Regions from separate parts of the Streptomyces sp. NBC_00414 genome, predicted to be linked through region 1. Evidence: predicted binding sites of a transcription regulator. Region 1 holds the regulator's gene; the other holds the start of a gene.
The links. The regulator HrcA, encoded in region 1, represses chaperone genes, less so after heat shock. The targets are predictions, from matches to a motif close to TTNGCACTCNGNNNNNCNGAGTGCNAA.
Positions count from the first base shown of each region.

Region 2: groL (chaperonin GroEL) is a predicted target of HrcA. The motif match lies at 6,646-6,672, and genes of this name have one in related genera.

Region 1 is NZ_CP107935.1:6,843,428-6,852,130, forward strand. It holds gene OHS59_RS29750 (ATP-binding SpoIIE family protein phosphatase) at 1-1,793, shown strand, start outside; gene hemW (radical SAM family heme chaperone HemW) at 1,849-3,081, shown strand; gene OHS59_RS29760 (DUF3097 domain-containing protein) at 3,334-4,137, opposite strand; gene OHS59_RS29765 (MBL fold metallo-hydrolase) at 4,197-4,967, opposite strand; gene hrcA (heat-inducible transcriptional repressor HrcA) at 5,215-6,231, shown strand; gene dnaJ (molecular chaperone DnaJ) at 6,232-7,371, shown strand; gene OHS59_RS29780 (nitronate monooxygenase) at 7,481-8,566, shown strand; gene OHS59_RS29785 (16S rRNA (uracil(1498)-N(3))-methyltransferase) at 8,563-8,703, shown strand, end outside.
Region 2 is NZ_CP107935.1:4,834,407-4,843,109, reverse strand. It holds gene OHS59_RS20790 (DUF3263 domain-containing protein) at 1-42, shown strand, start outside; gene otsB (trehalose-phosphatase) at 72-929, shown strand; gene OHS59_RS20780 (alpha,alpha-trehalose-phosphate synthase (UDP-forming)) at 1,084-2,493, opposite strand; gene OHS59_RS20775 (glucosyl-3-phosphoglycerate synthase) at 2,724-3,671, opposite strand; SAM riboswitch class I at 3,871-4,028, shown strand; gene thrC (threonine synthase) at 4,044-5,351, shown strand; gene OHS59_RS20765 (MoaD/ThiS family protein) at 5,468-5,743, shown strand; gene OHS59_RS20760 (cold-shock protein) at 6,195-6,401, shown strand; gene groL (chaperonin GroEL) at 6,835-8,463, shown strand.

The DNA of each region.
Region 1 (8,703 bases):
CGATGGTGGTCGTCAGTGAACTGGTGACGAACGCCGTGGTGCACGCGGGCACCGACGTGGAACTGCTGTGCCGGCTCGACAACTGCACGGAGGACTGCTCCGTGGCGGTCCCGGGCAGCACGGACACCGCGCAGGGGACCGCCGGGAAGGCCGCCGAGGGGGCCCGGAAAGCGGCCCCGGAAGCGCCCGGCGGGAGCGCCTTCGTCATAGAGGTCTCCGACCACCATCCCGAGCGGGTCGTCCGCGACGACGGCGCCGCGCGGCCGTACGACGCCGTCGAGTACGGCCGCGGTCTGCGGCTCGTCTCCGCGCTCTCCGAAGCCTGGGGCATCACCTACCGCACCGGCGTCAAGACCGTGTGGGCGCGGCTGCCCGCCGAGGCGATCCCGACCGCCGAGGCCGCGGAGGCCTACGAGGGCGAACACGCCCTGCGACGCGGCCGGCGGGCCGCCGAGATCCTCGCCCCCGCGCCCCGGCACACCGTGCAGGACCAGGACTGGCTCAACCGCGGCGCCCTCTCCTTCCTCGCCGAGGCCTCCGACCTGCTCGGCGGACAGCTCGACGAGGACCTGGTCGCCGCGCTCACCGGCCAGCTGCTCGTGCCGCGGCTCGCCGACTGGTGCGCGGTGTGGCTGGAGGACGAGGCGCCGGGCCGCTCCGACGGCGGCCTCGTCGGCGGACCGCGGCTCGCCCGCGTCTGGCACGGCAGCGAGAACCGGATGGAGGAGCTGCGCCGTTTCCTGGAGAAGGACCCGCCCGAGCTGCCCGAGTCCGCGCGCTCCGGGCCCGTACCGATGCCCTGGCCGGCCGAGGCGCTGGGGGCGAAGGCGGAGCGCGGATCGGCCCTCGCGTTCCGGCTGATCGCCGGCGGCAGACCGCTCGGCGCCCTCGTCATCGGACGGGCCGGACAGGACCACTTCCCCGACGAGATCACCGGGCTCGTCGAGGACCTCAGCCGCCGGGTCGCCCTCGCGATCGGAGCGGCCCGGCAGTACGCGCGCCAGGCCACCATCAGCCGCGTACTGCAGCGCGGCCTGCTGCCCGGGGCCGTCGCCGAGATCCCCGGGGTGCGCAGCGCGCTCGTCTACGAGCCGTGCGACAAGGGCGGACCGAGCGGCGACTTCTACGACCTCTTCCCCGCCGGGGACGGACGCTGGTGCTTCGCCCTCGGCGACGTCCAGGGCAAGGGGCCCGAGGCGGCCGTCGTCATCGGCCTCGCCCGGCCCTGGCTGCGACTGCTGGCCCGCGAGGGCTACGCGGTGCCCGACGTCCTCGACCGGCTCAACCAGCTGCTCCTCGACGACGCCACCGAGACCGCGGACGCGGCGGCCCGCGCCCTGGTCGCGGACGGCGGCCGGGTACTCGCCGACGAGGGCCCGCAGAACCGGTTTCTCTCCCTCCTCTACGGCGAGCTGGTGCCCGTCGAGGGCGGGGTGCGCTGCACCGTGGCCTCCGCCGGACACCCGCTGCCGCTGCTCCTGAAGCCCTCGGGGGAGGTCCGCGAGGTGGCCCAGCCGCAGACCCTCCTCGGCGTCTTCGAGGACGCCGGCTACCACTGCGGGACCTTCGAGCTGCGGCCCGGCGACAGCGTCCTGTGCGTCACGGACGGCGTGACGGAGCGGCGCAACGGACACCGGCAGTTCGACGACGAGGACGGCCTCGCCGCCGCACTCACCGGCTGCGCGGGGCTGGACGCCGAGCTGATCGCCGAGCGGATCCGGCACCTTGTGCACCAGTTCGGCGGAAAACCGCCGGAGGACGACCTGGCGCTGCTGGTGCTGCAGGCGGAGTGAGGGTCCCCCCCCGGGGCGGAGTGGGGACTTCCGTGCGTACGGGACAATGGAAGACATGCCTTCCGCACTTCCCGACGGCGAGCCCGTCCCCGACGACGGGGCGCTGCCCGCGCACGCCCTGGCCGGCGCGGCCGACCGCCCGCTCGGGTTCTACCTCCACGTCCCGTACTGCGCGACCCGCTGCGGCTACTGCGACTTCAACACGTACACGGCGACGGAGCTGCGCGGCTCGGGGGGCGTGCTGGCCTCCCGCGACAACTACGCCGAGACCCTCGTCGACGAGGTCCGCCTCGCCCGCAAGGTCCTCGGCGACGATCCGCGGCCCGTCCGCACGGTCTTCGTCGGCGGCGGTACGCCCACCCTGCTGGCCGCCGACGATCTCGTACGGATGCTGGCGGCCGTCCGGGACGAGTTCGGGCTCGCGGACGACGCGGAGATCACCACGGAGGCGAACCCGGAGTCCGTGGACCCCGCCTACCTGGCCACGCTCAGGGCCGGCGGCTTCAACCGGATCTCCTTCGGGATGCAGAGCGCCCGCAAGCACGTGCTGCGGATCCTCGACCGCACCCACACCCCCGGCCGGCCCGAGGCGTGCGTCGCCGAGGCCCGCGCGGCCGGCTTCGACCATGTGAACCTCGACCTCATCTACGGCACGCCGGGGGAGAGCGACGACGACTGGCGGGCCTCGCTCGACGCGGCGATCGGCGCCGGTCCCGACCATGTGTCCGCGTACGCGCTGATCGTCGAGGAGGGGACCCAGCTCGCGCGGCGCATCCGGCGCGGGGAGGTCCCGATGACCGACGACGACGTCCACGCGGACCGCTATCTGATGGCCGAGGATCGCCTGTCGCAGGCGGGCTTCTCCTGGTACGAGGTCTCCAACTGGGCCACCTCCGAGGCCGGCCGTTGCCTCCACAACGAGCTGTACTGGCGCGGGGCCGACTGGTGGGGTGCCGGGCCCGGCGCCCACAGCCATGTCGGCGGGGTGCGGTGGTGGAACGTCAAGCATCCCGGGGCGTACGCGGGGGCGCTGGCGGCGGGGCGGTCGCCCGGGGCGGGCCGTGAGCTGCTCTCGGACGAGGACCGGCGGGTGGAGCGGATCCTGTTGGAGCTGCGGCTCCTGGAGGGGTGTCCGTTGTCGCTGCTGCGGGCCGACGGGCTTGCGGCGGCTGCGCGGGGGGTGGCCGATGGACTGCTTCAGGCCGGGCCGTACGAGGAGGGGCGGGCTGTGCTCACCCTGCGGGGGCGGTTGCTGGCGGACGGGGTTGTGCGGGACCTGGTGGACTGACCTTTTTTCGCCCCCGCCGCCCCTACCCGTTCCCGTCACGCATGGGGGCTGCGCCCCCTCGCCCCCGGTATCGCGCTGACGCGCTCGTCCTCAAACGCCGGACGGGCTAAAAGATTCGCGGACGGACTGAGGGATGTCCGCCGGTCCGGCGACATCCTTCAGCCCGTCCGGCGTTTGAGGACCGGGGGTTCGGGGGGCGGCGCCCCCGAGTACGTGACGTGACGGGTAGGGGCGGCGGGGGCGGAAAGAAGGTCATTCCGGGGTTGTGACGAAGTCGATCAGTTCTTCCACCCGGCCCAGGAGTTCCGGCTCCAGGTCCCGGTAGGAGCGGACCGAGTCGAGGATCCGCTGCCACGCCGCGCCCGTGTTTTCCGGCCAGCCGAGAGAACGGCAGACGCCCGTCTTCCAGTCCTGCCCCCGCGGCACCCGGGGCCAGGAAGGGATACCCACGGACGCCGGCTTCACGGCCTCCCAGACGTCGATGTACGGGTGGCCCACGACCAGCGCGTACTCACTCGTCACGGCCTCCGCGATACGCGACTCCTTCGTGCCGGGGACCAGGTGGTCCACGAGCACCCCCAGCCGCGCGTCCGGCCCCGGACCGAACTCGTCGACGATGGCGGGCAGGTCGTCGATGCCCTCCAGGTACTCGACGACGACCCCCTCGATGCGGAGGTCGTCGCCCCACACCCGTTCCACCAGTTCGGCGTCGTGGCGGCCCTCGACGTAGATGCGCCCGGCCCGGGCCACGCGGGCCCGCGCCCCGGGCACGGCGACCGACCCCGACGCCGTGCGCGTGGGGCGTACCGGAGCGGAAGACGGGCGTACGAGGGTCACCACGCGCCCCTCCAGCAGGAAGCCGCGCGGTTCCAGCGGGAACACCCGGTGCTTGCCGAAGCGGTCCTCCAGCGTGACCGTCCCCGCCTCGCAGCGGATCACGGCACCGCAGAACCCGGTGCCGGGCTCCTCGACCACGAGCCCCGGGTCCGCCGCGACCTCGGGCACGGGCTTGGGCTTCTTCCACGGAGGGGTGAGATCCGCTGAGTACTGGCGCATTCGGATGACGATAGGAGAAAGCGGTCCGGGTCAGGTACACCGACACCCCGGAGCGGCGGTCACGGTACGTCGAAACGCCGGGCCAACGCGTCCCGTTGGGCCCGCACGAACGCCGCGTCCACCACCGCCCCGTGCCCGGGCACGTACAGCGCGTCCTCGCCCCCGAGAGCCAGCAGACGGTCCAGCGCGGCGGGCCAATGGGAGGGCACGGCGTCGGGCCCGGCCTGGGGCTCGCCGGACTCCTCGACCAGGTCGCCGCAGAAGACGATCTCCGGGGAGCCGGAGCCGGAACCGCTGACCAGGACCGCGAGGTCGTGACCGGTGTGGCCGGGGCCCACGTTCGCCAGCAGGACCCGCCGGCCGCCGCCCAGGTCGAGCGTCCGCTCGCCGGTGACCAGGTGCCGGGGCCGGACCAGCAGGTCCGCCGCCTCGGCCGCCTCCTCCGGATCGGCGCCGTTGCGCACGGCGTCCGCGAACAGTTCCTCCCGTTCGTCGGCGAGCACCCGCTCGGCGCCCGCCGCGCCGAACACCTCGACCCCCGCGAACGCCGCCGCCCCGAAGACATGGTCGAAGTGCGGATGCGTGAGCGCGAGGTGGGTGACCCGCCCGCCGCCGAGCGACCGTCCGCCCCCGAGCGCCCGGCGCGCCCGCGTGCGCAGCCACGCGCCCTCCCGCACGCTCGATCCGGCGTCGATCATGAGCGCCGCGTCCTCGCCCGCCACCAGCCCGGCCGTGCAGTCCCAGACCGGAAGCCGGCACCGCCCCGCGTACGGGGACAGCTCCTCCCAGCCGGACTCGCCGAGCCCGGCCTCTTCCCAAGTCACCTTCATGAGCCGACGCTAGCGGCGTACGGCGGCTGCATGTTCCCGACAGAGCGGGACACCCTCGTACAGGTTGCCGTGTTCGATGTGCTCCGCGTCACGACATCGCAGGCCCGCCCTTGCCCGGCCCGTACCTACCGGCCGTACACTTGGCGCGGGGATGCTGGCACTCGCGCGCGCTGAGTGCCAGGCGAGGCCACCGAAGACGACTGATGACGACCGATGACCGCGCGGAAGACCACGGGAGGTGTGCGCGATGCTCAGTGAACGCAGGCTCGAAGTGCTGCGCGCCATCGTCCAGGACTACGTGGGCACGGAGGAGCCGGTCGGCTCGAAGGCGCTCACGGAGCGCCATCGGCTGGGTGTGTCACCGGCGACCGTCCGTAACGACATGGCGGTTCTCGAGGACGAGGGGTACATCGCGCAGCCGCACACCAGCGCCGGCCGCATCCCCACGGACAAGGGCTACCGCCTGTTCGTCGACAAGCTCGCGGGCGTCAAGCCGATGACCGCGCCCGAGCGGCGGGCCATCCACCACTTCCTGGACGGCGCCGTCGACCTCGACGACGTCGTGGGGCGGACCGTGCGGCTCCTCGCACAGCTCACCCGGCAGGTGGCAGTCGTCCAGTACCCGTCGCTGACCCGCTCGACCGTGCGTCATGTGGAGCTCCTGGCGCTGGCTCCGGCCCGCGTCATGCTCGTACTGATCACGGACACGGGACGCGTCGAACAGCGCATGGTGGACTGTCCGGCCCCCTTCGGGGAGGTCTCCGTGGCAGATCTACGCGCGCGGCTCAACAGCCGGATCACGGGGCGCCGTTTCGCGGATGTCCCGCAACTGGTGCAGGATCTCCCCGACGCCTTCGAGTCGGAGGACCGGGGGACGGTCGCGACCGTGCTCTCCACCCTCCTGGAGACTCTTGTCGAGGAGACCGAGGAGCGGCTGATGATCGGCGGCACCGCCAATCTGACGCGCTTCGGACATGATTTTCCCCTCACCATCCGTCCGGTGCTCGAAGCGTTGGAGGAGCAGGTCGTGCTCCTCAAACTCCTCGGTGAGGTCAACGATTCGGGCATGGCCGTACGGATCGGTCACGAGAACGCCCATGAGGGACTCAACTCCACTTCTGTGGTCTCGGTCGGCTACGGTTCGGGCGGCGAAGCAGTCGCCAAACTCGGCGTGGTCGGACCGACGCGCATGGATTACCCCGGAACGATGGGAGCGGTACGAGCGGTGGCACGGTACGTAGGACAGATCCTGGCGGAGTCGTAAGTGGCCACGGACTACTACGCCGTACTCGGCGTGCGCCGCGACGCGTCCCAGGACGAGATCAAGAAGGCATTCCGGAGGCTCGCCCGCGAGCTGCACCCGGACGTCAATCCCGATCCGAAGACGCAAGAGCGCTTCAAGGAGATCAACGCCGCGTACGAGGTGTTGTCGGACCCGCAGAAGAAGCAGGTCTACGACCTCGGCGGTGACCCGCTGTCGCAGGCGGGCGGCGGTGGCGCGGGCGGCTTCGGAGCCGGCGGCTTCGGGAACTTCTCGGACATCATGGACGCGTTCTTCGGGACGGCGTCGCAGCGTGGCCCGCGGTCGCGCACGCGGCGCGGCCAGGACGCGATGATCCGGCTGGAGATAGAGCTCGACGAGGCGGCCTTCGGCACCACGAAGGACATCCAGGTCGACACGGCCGTCGTCTGCACCACGTGCAGCGGTGAGGGCGCGGCGCCCGGCACCTCCGCGCAGACCTGTGACATGTGTCGCGGTCGCGGTGAGGTGTCGCAGGTCACGCGGTCCTTCCTGGGCCAGGTCATGACCTCCCGGCCGTGTCCGCAGTGCCAGGGCTTCGGGACGGTCGTCCCGACACCGTGCCCCGAGTGCGCGGGCGACGGACGGGTGCGCTCGCGCCGGACCCTGACGGTGAAGATCCCCGCCGGTGTCGACAACGGCACGCGGATCCAGCTCGCGGGCGAGGGCGAGGTCGGCCCCGGTGGCGGCCCCGCCGGTGACCTGTACGTGGAGATCCACGAGCTGCCGCACAACATGTTCCAGCGGCGCGGCGACGATCTGCACTGCACGGTCACCATCCCGATGACCGCGGCGGCACTGGGCACCAAGGTCCCGCTGGAGACGCTCGACGGGCTCGAAGAGGTCGACATCCGTCCGGGGACGCAGTCCGGGCAGTCGATTCCCAAGCACGGGCGCGGCATCACGCATCTGCGGGGCGGTGGACGCGGCGACCTCATCGTGCACGTCGAGGTCATGACGCCGACGAAACTCGACCCCGAGATGGAGCGGGTCCTGCGGGAGCTGGCCCAGATGCGGGGCGAGGAGCGGCCCACCGGGCAGTTCCAGCCCGGTCAGCAGGGATTGTTCTCCCGGCTGAAGGACGCGTTCAACGGCCGTACCTGAGCCGCGCGCGAGCGGTGACCGCCGGGCTCGGCGCAGGATGATTCCTGTGGCTTATGCCCGGCGGACGGCCGGATTCGGACTTGTACGGAGGACGTGACAACATGCCGTCATGTCCTCCGCGCTGACCGATCTTTTCCCCCTCCCGATCGTGCAGGCCCCGATGGCCGGCGGCGTCTCGGTGCCGCAGCTCGCCGCGGCCGTGTCCGAGGCCGGGGGGCTCGGCTTCCTCGCCGCCGGGTACAAGACAACAGACGGCATGTACCAGGACATCAAGCAGCTGCGCGGGGCCACCGGCAGGCCGTTCGGCGTGAACCTGTTCATGCCGCAGCCCGAGTACGCCGACCGGTCGGCCGTCGAGGTGTACGCCCACCAGCTCGCCGGTGAGTCCTCCTGGTACGAGACCGAGCTGGGCGACCCCGACAGCGGACGCGACGACAGCTACGAGAACAAACTCGCCGTCCTCCTCGACAACCCGGTGCCGGTCGTCTCCTTCCACTTCGGCTGCCCCTCGCGCGAGGTCCTCGACTCGCTGAGCCGGGCCGGCACGCTGACCCTGGTCACGGCGACCACCGCCGAGGAGGCGCAGGCCGTGCAGTGGGCGGGCGCCGACGCGGTGATCGTGCAGGGCGTCGAGGCCGGCGGCCACCAGGGCACCCACCGCGACAACCCGGAGACCGACGGCTCGGGCATCGGACTGCTCTCACTCATCGCGCAGGTCCGCGAGACCGTGCAGATCCCCATCGTCGCGGCCGGCGGCATCATGCGCGGGAGCCAGATCGCCGCCGCCCTCGCCGCCGGCGCGAGCGCCGCCCAGCTGGGCACGGCCTTCCTCGCCACCCCCGAGTCCGGCGCCAACGCCCTGCACAAGCAGGCACTGACCAACCCCCTCTTCGTCCGTACGCAGCTGACGCGGGCGTTCTCCGGGCGGCCCGCGCGAGGGCTGATGAACCGCTTCATGCGCGAACACGGCCCGTACGCGCCCGCCGCCTATCCCGAGGTCCACCACCTCACCTCCGGACTGCGCAAGGCCGCCGCCAAGGCGGGGGACGCGCAGGGCATGGCGCTGTGGGCGGGACAGGGCCACCGGCTCGCTCGCGAGCTGCCCGCGGGACAGCTCGTGGAGGTGCTGGCCGCCGAACTCGCCGCCGCCAGGACAGCGTTGTCTTCCCAGCAGGGCGGGGGCACCGGCCGATGACCGCTCCGGTGTTCGTGGTGGACGCGGTGCCCGGCGGGCCCGAGTTCGTGCTCGACGGACCCGAGGGGCGGCACGCGGTGTCCGTGAAGCGGCTGCGGTCCGGTGAGGACGTCGTCCTCACCGACGGGCTCGGGCGC
Region 2 (8,703 bases), 2.0 Mb from region 1:
CGGCGCATTCGTGAGGTACGCAGGTCCGGGCGGGAGGCGTAAGAACCCACCTCGGCGGATAGGGTCGCAGCATGGCCAGTCACCCCGCCTCATCGTCGATGCCGAGCCCCGTGACGTCGGCGGGCCGAGAAGGCCTCGATGCCATCGTCGCGCGGCCCCACAGGGCCGTCCTCGCCTTCGACTTCGACGGCACCCTCGCGCCGATCGTCCCCGACCCCGAGCAGGCCCGCGCCCACCCGGACGCCGTACCGGCACTGGCGGCGCTGGCCCCGAAGGTGGCGTCGGTGGCCGTCGTCACCGGCAGGCCGGCGAGTGTCGCCGTGCGGTACGGCGGCTTCGCGGGAGTCCCGGGTCTCGACCACCTCGTCGTGCTCGGCCACTACGGGGCGGAGCGCTGGGACGCGGTCACCGGCACGGTCCGGGCCCCCGCCCCGCACCCGGGCGTCGCCGCCGCCCGCGCCGAACTCCCCGGCTTCCTCGACGGCATCGGTGCCTGGCAGGGCAGCTGGATCGAGGAGAAGGGCCGGGCTGTCGCGGTCCACACCCGCCGCGCCCAGGACCCCCAGGCCGCCTTCGAGGCACTGCGCGAACCGCTGGCCCGGCTGGCCCAGAAGCACGGCCTGATCGTCGAACCGGGGCGGCTGGTCCTGGAGTTGCGCCCGGCGGGCATGGACAAGGGCGTCGCCCTCGGCGAGTACGTGCGCGAGGTCGGCGCCGAGTCGGTCCTGTACTGCGGAGACGACCTCGGCGACCTGCCGGCCTTCGCCGCCGTCGAGAAACTCCGCTCCGACGGCATCCCGGGCCTCCTGGTCTGCAGCGGCAGCACGGAGGTCACCGAACTGGCCGACCGAGCGGACCTGGTGGTGGACGGCCCGGAGGGCGTAGCCCACCTGCTCACAACCTTGGCCGACCAACTGGCCACCCGCTAGGGGCCGTCCCACCAGGGGCGTCCAGCCAGAGGCGCCCCGCTCAGGGGCGCGGGGAACGGCGCGGTCTCTTGGCTTTGGCTTTGAGGGGCGCGGGGAACTGCGCACCCAGTCCCCACGGCCCGCAGCTCCGAACCGACCCCGCGTCAGCGACCCCCTACGAGTCCAGCGCGTGAAGCTGGTCCAAGAACCAGCGCGCCGGAGGCAGAGCGGTAGCCGCCGCAGCCAACCGCTTGGTCCGCTCGGCCCGCTCCCCCAGGGGAACCGTCAACGCCTCGTGCAGGGCCTCCGCCGTGCCCGACACGTCGTACGGGTTCACCACGATCGCGTCCTCGCCCAACTCCTCGTAAGCCCCCGCCTCCCGCGAGAGCACCAGCACGCACCCGTCGTCCGACACGACCGGCACCTCCTTCGCGACGAGGTTCATACCGTCGCGGATGGGGTTCACGAGGGCCACGTCGGCCAGTCGGTACGCCGCGAGCGAGCGCGCGAAGTCGTCCTTCACGTGCAGCACGACCGGCGTCCAGCCCTCCGTCCCGTACACGGAGTTGATCTCGTCGGCGACCCGCTGCACCTCGGCCGTGTAGTCGCGGTAGACCGCCAGGTCCTGCCGCGAGGGGTACGCGAACGCCACGTGCACCACCCGCTCGTGCCACTCGGGCCGGTCGTCCAGCAGCTGCCGGTAGGCGAGCAGCCCGCGCACGATGTTCTTGGACAGTTCGGTCCGGTCCACCCGCACGATCGCCTTCCGGGCGCCGCCGTCGGGGGCGGTGCCGATCTGTTCGCGCAGCGCGGCCATCCGCTCGTCGACGTCCTCGCGGTGCGAGCGCTCGCGCAGGAAGTCCGCGTCGGCGCCGAGGCCGTGCACGCCGATCCGCGTGTCCGGGTCGTAGTCGGGCCCCAGTACGGTCCGGCAGCACTCCGTGAACGCGTCCGCCCACCGCTGGGTGAGGAACGCGGCCCGGTCGGCGCCGAGGATCCCGTCGAGAACCTTCGCCGCGATGTCGTCCGGGAGCAGCCGGAAGTAGTCCGGCGGGGCCCACGGGGTGTGCGAGAAGTGCCCGATCCGCAGGTCGGGACGGAGCTCGCGGAGCATCCGAGGCACGAGGGTGAGGTGGTAGTCCTGTACGAGGACCGCGGCGCCGTCCGCCGCCTCCTCGGCCAGCGCCTCGGCGAAGGCCTGGTTGTACGTCTCGTAGGCCGCCCACTGGCGCCGGAACTCCGCGTCGAAGACGGGTTCCAGGGGTGTCTGGTACAGCATGTGGTGGACGAACCAGAGCGCGGAGTTGGCGATGCCGTTGTATGCGGCCGCGTGGGTCTCGGCGTCGATGTCGAGCATCCGTACGCCCTCTTCGCCGACGCCGCGCCGTACCGCCTCGCGGTCGCCGTCGCCGAGGGCCGAGCAGACCCACAGGGCGCCGGCGTCGGGGCCGATCGCGGAGAGGCCCGACACGAGTCCGCCTCCGCCGCGCTTGGCCGTGAGCTCGCCGGACTCGTCCTTCGTGTACGAGACCGGGCCGCGGTTGGACGCGACGAGGACGGGGTGGGTGCCGTGCGTGTGAGCCATGACTCGAAATCTAGCCGCAGCGCTATCCGCTCAAACGTTCCCCCTGGCCGCGGAGGGAGGTCGTGGGTCACCTGGCCCCCGGCGGGGGCGGGCCGCGCAGTTCCCCGCGCCCCTAAAGACAAAAGATTGCGCCGTTCCCCGCGCCCCTGATGGGGGCGCGGGGAACGGCGCAATCGGTTCCACCGGGCCGCAGCCGACGACGGTGCTTCCCGCGCAGCGGAGCCGTGCCCCTACGCCGCGCGCCGCGACACGTACTCTCCGATGTCGATCATCGGGGGACGTTCCTCCATGTCCACCGAATGCGTCCGCGGCTCGAAGCCGCTCTCCCCCCGCACGAACTGCGTGAGCGACGGCCGGATCATGTGCCCACGCGCAAGCCGCAGCTGAGCCGTGCGGTAGATCGCCGCGGACATCCGCCCGAGCGCCTGCCCGTCCTGGTGCCGGTGCTTGCGCACGCCCACGTCGACCTGCGCGAGGGCGTCCAGGCCGACCAGGTGCAGCGAGTCGACCAGCATGCCCAGCTCCACGCCGTACCCGACGGGGAACGGCAGCCGTTCGAGGAGGGAGCGGCGGGCCGCGTACTCCCCGCCCAGCGGCTGGACGAAGCCCGCCAGCTGCGGCCAGTGCATGTTGAGCAGCGGGCGGGCCATGAGTTCCGTGACCCGGCCGCCCTGACCCGCGGCGGAGCCGAGCGGACGGTCGTACATCGCCTTGACGAGGTCCACGCCCGGGTCGGTGAGCAGCGGACCGACGATCCCGGAGACGAAGTCCGCGGAGAACTCCTTCAGGTCCGCGTCGACGAAGGCCACGATGTCCCCGCGCGTGACGAGCAGCGAGCGCCACAGCACCTCGCCCTTGCCGGGGACGGCCGGGATGCGGGGCAGGATCTCGTCCCGGTGCACCACACGGGCGCCCGCCGCCGCGGCGACCTCGGAGGTGCGGTCCGTGGAGCCCGAGTCGATCACCACGATCTCGTCGACGAGCGGCACTTTCGCGGTCATCAGCTCGCGGCGGATCACGGCGACGATCTCGCCGACCGTCTCCTCCTCGTTGAGTGCGGGCAGTACGACACTCACCGTGGACCCGGTGGACCGCTTCGCGGCGACGATCTTCTTGAGCGGGCGGTCCTCGACGGACCAGGAGCGCGTGCTCAGCCAGCGCTCGACGTCTTCCAGCACGTGCGGCTCTCCCTTGCGTTCATTGGGATGCGTGCGTCCGAAGGGACGGAAACCCGGTGTGACGGTCATCTCGCGGTTCGGACGGCTCTCTCCACCATCCAGGCCTTCGGTTACAGTCTTGAACAACGCTGATGACCATCGCATGTCGGGGGTCGTTGCGTGGACAACTAAAATCACGTGCAGGACCACAACTGAATACCGCTCATCCAGAGGGGCAGAGGGATACGGCCCGTTGAAGCCCCGGCAACCCTCCAGCCGGTCTCGTCCTGATCATCGCCGATCAGCGCAGCGAGGCTCCCGGCTCGGGAAGGTGCCAAATCCGTCTCATGGCGAAGTGCGTCGTGAGGAAGATGAGGAAAGGGCCTCGCCTCCATGGCTGCGCAGACAGTTGCAAGCACCACGAATTCCACCCCCGTCGCCAACTCCGTCGACCTCGGTCCGGCCGCCGCGCTCTCCTGCCGCGAGTGCGGCCACCGCGTCCCGCTCGGTCCGGTCTTCGCCTGCGAGGAGTGTTTCGGCCCGCTGGAGATCGCCTACGACTTCTCCGGCTACGACACCGAGGAACTCCGCAAGCGGATCGAAGCGGGCCCCGCGAACATCTGGCGGTACGCGCCGCTGCTGCCCGTCCCCGCGGACGTGGCGGAGAAGCCGAACATCAACCCCGGCTGGACCAAGCTCGTGCAGGCCGACAACCTGGCCCGTGAGCTGGGCGTCGACGCGGGCAAGCTCTTCGTCAAGGACGACTCGGGCAACCCGACGCACTCCTTCAAGGACCGCGTCGTCGCCCAGGCCATCGAGGCCGCGCGCGCTTTCGATTTCACCACCCTTTCCTGCTCCTCCACCGGCAACCTCGCCGGTGCGGTGGGCGCAGCCGCGGCCCGTGCCGGCTTCCGTTCCTGCGTGTTCATCCCGCACGACCTGGAGCAGGGCAAGGTCGTCATGGCCGCGGTCTACGGCGGCGAGCTCGTCGGCATCGAGGGCAACTACGACGACGTGAACCGCTTCTGCTCCGAGCTGATCGGCGACCCGGCCGGCGAGGGCTGGGGTTTCGTCAACGTCAACCTGCGGCCGTACTACGCGGAGGGCTCCAAGACCCTGGCGTACGAGATCTGTGAGCAGCTCGGCTGGCGGCTGCCGGACCAGCTGGTCGTGCCCATCGCCTCCGGCTCGCAGCTGACGAAGATCGACAAGGGCCTGAAGGAACTGATCGAGCTCGGCCTCGTCGAGGACAAGCCGTACAAGATCTTCGGTGCCCAGGCCGAGGGCTGTTCACCGGTGTCCGTCGCCTTCAAGGCCGGGCACGACGTCGTACGGCCGCAGAAGCCGAACACGATCGCGAAGTCCCTCGCCATCGGGAACCCGGCCGACGGGCCGTACGTGCTCGACATCGCCCGTCGCACCGGGGGCGCCGTGGAGGACGTGAACGACGAGCAGGTCGTCGACGCGATCAAGCTCCTGGCGCGGACCGAGGGGATCTTCGCGGAGACCGCCGGCGGGGTGACGGTGGGGGTCGCGAAGAAGCTGATCGAGGCCGGTCTGCTCGATCCCACGCTGACGACCGTCGTCCTCAACACCGGGGACGGTCTGAAGACGCTGGACGCCGTCGCCTCCGACACGGGGCTGACCGCGACCATTCGTCCGAACCTCGACTCCTTCCACGAGGCCGGCCTCGGTTCCTAGCCGTTGTTTTACGCTGCGGGCCGGTGGGGGCCGGCCGCGCCCCGCGGCGGAACCGCACATGTCACCGCCCCGCGCCCCTATCGGGGCGCTACGCACCCGACCGGAGGTCCTGTTCCATGAGCGTCAACGTCCGCATCCCCACCATTCTGCGCACCTACACGGGTGGTCAGGCCGAAGTGGCCGCCGAAGGGGCGACCCTCGCCGAGGTCATCGCCGATCTGGAGAAGAACCACACCGGCATCGCGGCCCGCGTGCTGGACGACCAGGGGAAGCTGCGGCGGTTCGTCAACGTGTACGTCAACGACGACGACGTCCGCTTCGAGCAGGGTCTGGAGACGGCCACGCCGGACGGCGTCGGGGTCTCGATCATCCCGGCGGTCGCCGGAGGCTGAGCGCCCCGGCGTGACGGCTGAAAATTACCCTAGGTAATGCCGAACACGCAGAGTTCATCGAATTGCCCCCTCCGTGAGAGAAGCGGAGGGGGCAATTCTGTATGGTTGAGCGCGGTACAGTTGGGGAACCTGCTTCGCTTCGCATGGTCGGCGCATAGGAGTTCGCGCCCGGGGCCCGACAAGAAGCAGCCAAAGTGACTGGCCTGTTTGAGCCGTTTATGGCATTTAACGAGCCCGACTTGCCCTGAATCTTCGTAAATCCTTCACATATTTCCGATCAGCCGTGCCCGGAATTCTCGTCGGATTGACCTGTTGCAGACGGCAGTTGGACGGATACATTCAGCCGCGGTCGACGCGTTCCGGCGCACACCCCCAACCGTTGGGGGGTGAGGTCTGACCCGGATCCGCGAAGTGCGGGTCTGTGCAAGGGCCAGTAATAGGGGAGTTAGGCATGGCTCAGGGCACCGTCAAATGGTTCAACGCGGAGAAGGGGTACGGCTTCATCGCGGTCGACGGTGGTGCGGATGTATTCGTCCACTACAGCGCGATTCAGATGGACGGCTACCGCACCCTGGAAGAGGGTCAGCGAGTCGATTTCGAGATCTCGCAAGGCCAGAAGGGGCCGCAGGCGGACATGGTCCGGCTGGCGACCGGCTGAAGCACGCGCCGACTTACTGCAGCGACGTTCTTCTTCCGAAGGGCTCGTACCTCCCGGGTACGGGCCCTTCGGCATGTCTGCCCGGGTGCCGGGCGGCATGTCTGTCCAGCTGTCGTGCCCCGCATGCCCTCCCGGGTGCCGGTCGCGGGGCGCTCGCGGGTGGTGCGTGAGGCGTGCGCGCGCCCCATGGTCATCGGCCGCCCTGTCCTCGCACCCTCTCCCACCTGCGGATCATCGAGAGGCGCTTGCACTCGCATGGGTCGAGTGCTAATCATTGGCGTTAGCACTCTGAAGGTGAGAGTGACAACGAGGACCGTGTCAGTGAGGTCCGCGGGCCGGGTGGGGCAGGGAACCACCGAGGTCGGCAGACCGTCCGTCGCGGGCGCAGGCGCGGTCCTGGAGATTCCACCCCAGTCCGGGAGGACCACTTCACATGGCCAAGATCATCGCGTTCGACGAGGAGGCACGGCGCGGTCTCGAGCGCGGGATGAACCAGCTCGCCGACGCCGTCAAGGTCACCCTTGGTCCCAAGGGTCGCAACGTCGTCCTAGAGAAGAAGTGGGGCGCCCCCACGATCACCAACGATGGTGTTTCCATCGCCAAGGAGATCGAGCTTGAGGACCCGTACGAGAAGATCGGCGCAGAGCTGGTCAAGGAAGTCGCCAAGAAGACGGATGACGTCGCGGGCGACGGAACGACCACGGCGACCGTGCTCGCCCAGGCTCTCGTCCGCGAGGGTCTGCGCAACGTAGCCGCCGGCGCCAACCCGATGGCTCTCAAGCGCGGTATCGAGAAGGCCGTCGAGGCCGTCTCCGGTGCCCTTCTTGAGCAGGCCAAGGATGTCGAGACCAAGGAGCAGATCGCTTCGACGGCCTCCATCTCCGCCGCCGACACCCAGATCGGCGAGCTCATCGCCGAGGCGATGGACAAGGTCGGCAAGGAAGGCGTCATCACCGTCGAGGAGTCCCAGACCTTCGGTCTGGAGCTGGAACTCACCGAGGGCATGCGCTTCGACAAGGGCTACATCTCGGCGTACTTCGCCACCGACATGGAGCGTATGGAGGCCGTCCTCGACGACCCCTACATCCTGATCGCCAACTCGAAGATCGCCAACGTCAAGGACCTGCTCCCGCTCCTCGAGAAGGTCATGCAGGGCGGCAAGCCGCTGCTGATCATCGCCGAGGACGTCGAGGGCGAGGCCCTGTCGACGCTGGTGGTCAACAAGATCCGTGGCACCTTCAAGTCCGTCGCCGTCAAGGCTCCGGGCTTCGGTGACCGCCGCAAGGCCATGCTCGGCGACATCGCCATCCTCACGGGCGGCGAGGTCATCTCCGAGGAGGTCGGCCTGAAGCTGGAGAACGCGGGTCTGGACCTGCTGGGCCGTGCCCGCAAGGTCGTCATCACCAAGGACGAGACGACGATCGTCGACGGCTCGGGCTCGGCGGACCAGGTTGCCGGTCGCGTCAACCAGATCCGCGCCGAGATCGAGAACTCCGACTCGGACTACGACCGCGAGAAGCTCCAGGAGCGCCTGGCGAAGCTGGCCGGCGGCGTGGCCGTCATCAAGGCCGGTGCCGCCACCGAGGTCGAGCTCAAGGAGCGCAAGCACCGCATCGAGGACGCCGTTCGCAACGCGAAGGCGGCCGTCGAGGAGGGCATCGTCGCCGGTGGTGGCGTGGCTCTGCTCCAGGCTTCCTCGGTGTTCGAGAAGCTTGAGCTGACGGGTGACGAGGCGACCGGCGCGAACGCCGTGAAGCTCGCCCTGGAGGCCCCGCTCAAGCAGATCGCCGTCAACGGTGGTCTCGAGGGTGGAGTCATCGTCGAGAAGGTCCGCAACCTGCCCGTCGGTCACGGCCTCAACGCCGCGACCGGTGAGTACGTGGACATGATCGCCGAAGGCATCATCGACCCGGCGAAGGTCACGCGCTCTGCTCTGCAGAACGCCGCCTCCATCGCCGCGCTCTTCCTCACCACCGAGGCCGTCATCGCCGACAAGCCGGAGAAGGCCGGTGCCGGCGCCGGCGCCGGTGGCGGCATGCCGGGCGGTGACATGGACTTCTGAGCCTCGGCTCGGTAGTTCGTCGCAGCCACGCGAGAGAGTTCTTCGCAGCACGCGAACGAGGGCGGCACTCCGGAAACGGGGTGCCGCCCTCGGGCGTTCGCGCGGGTGCGGCTGCGATCAGACGTTCTCGGTGGGCACGAGCCGGCTCCGCCCGCCGCCGGCCAGGTGCGGAGGTGTGGCCGGGATCACGGGTGCTCGGGGGAGGGGAGTGGAATGCCCCGGTCTCCGGCGAGGTTGTCC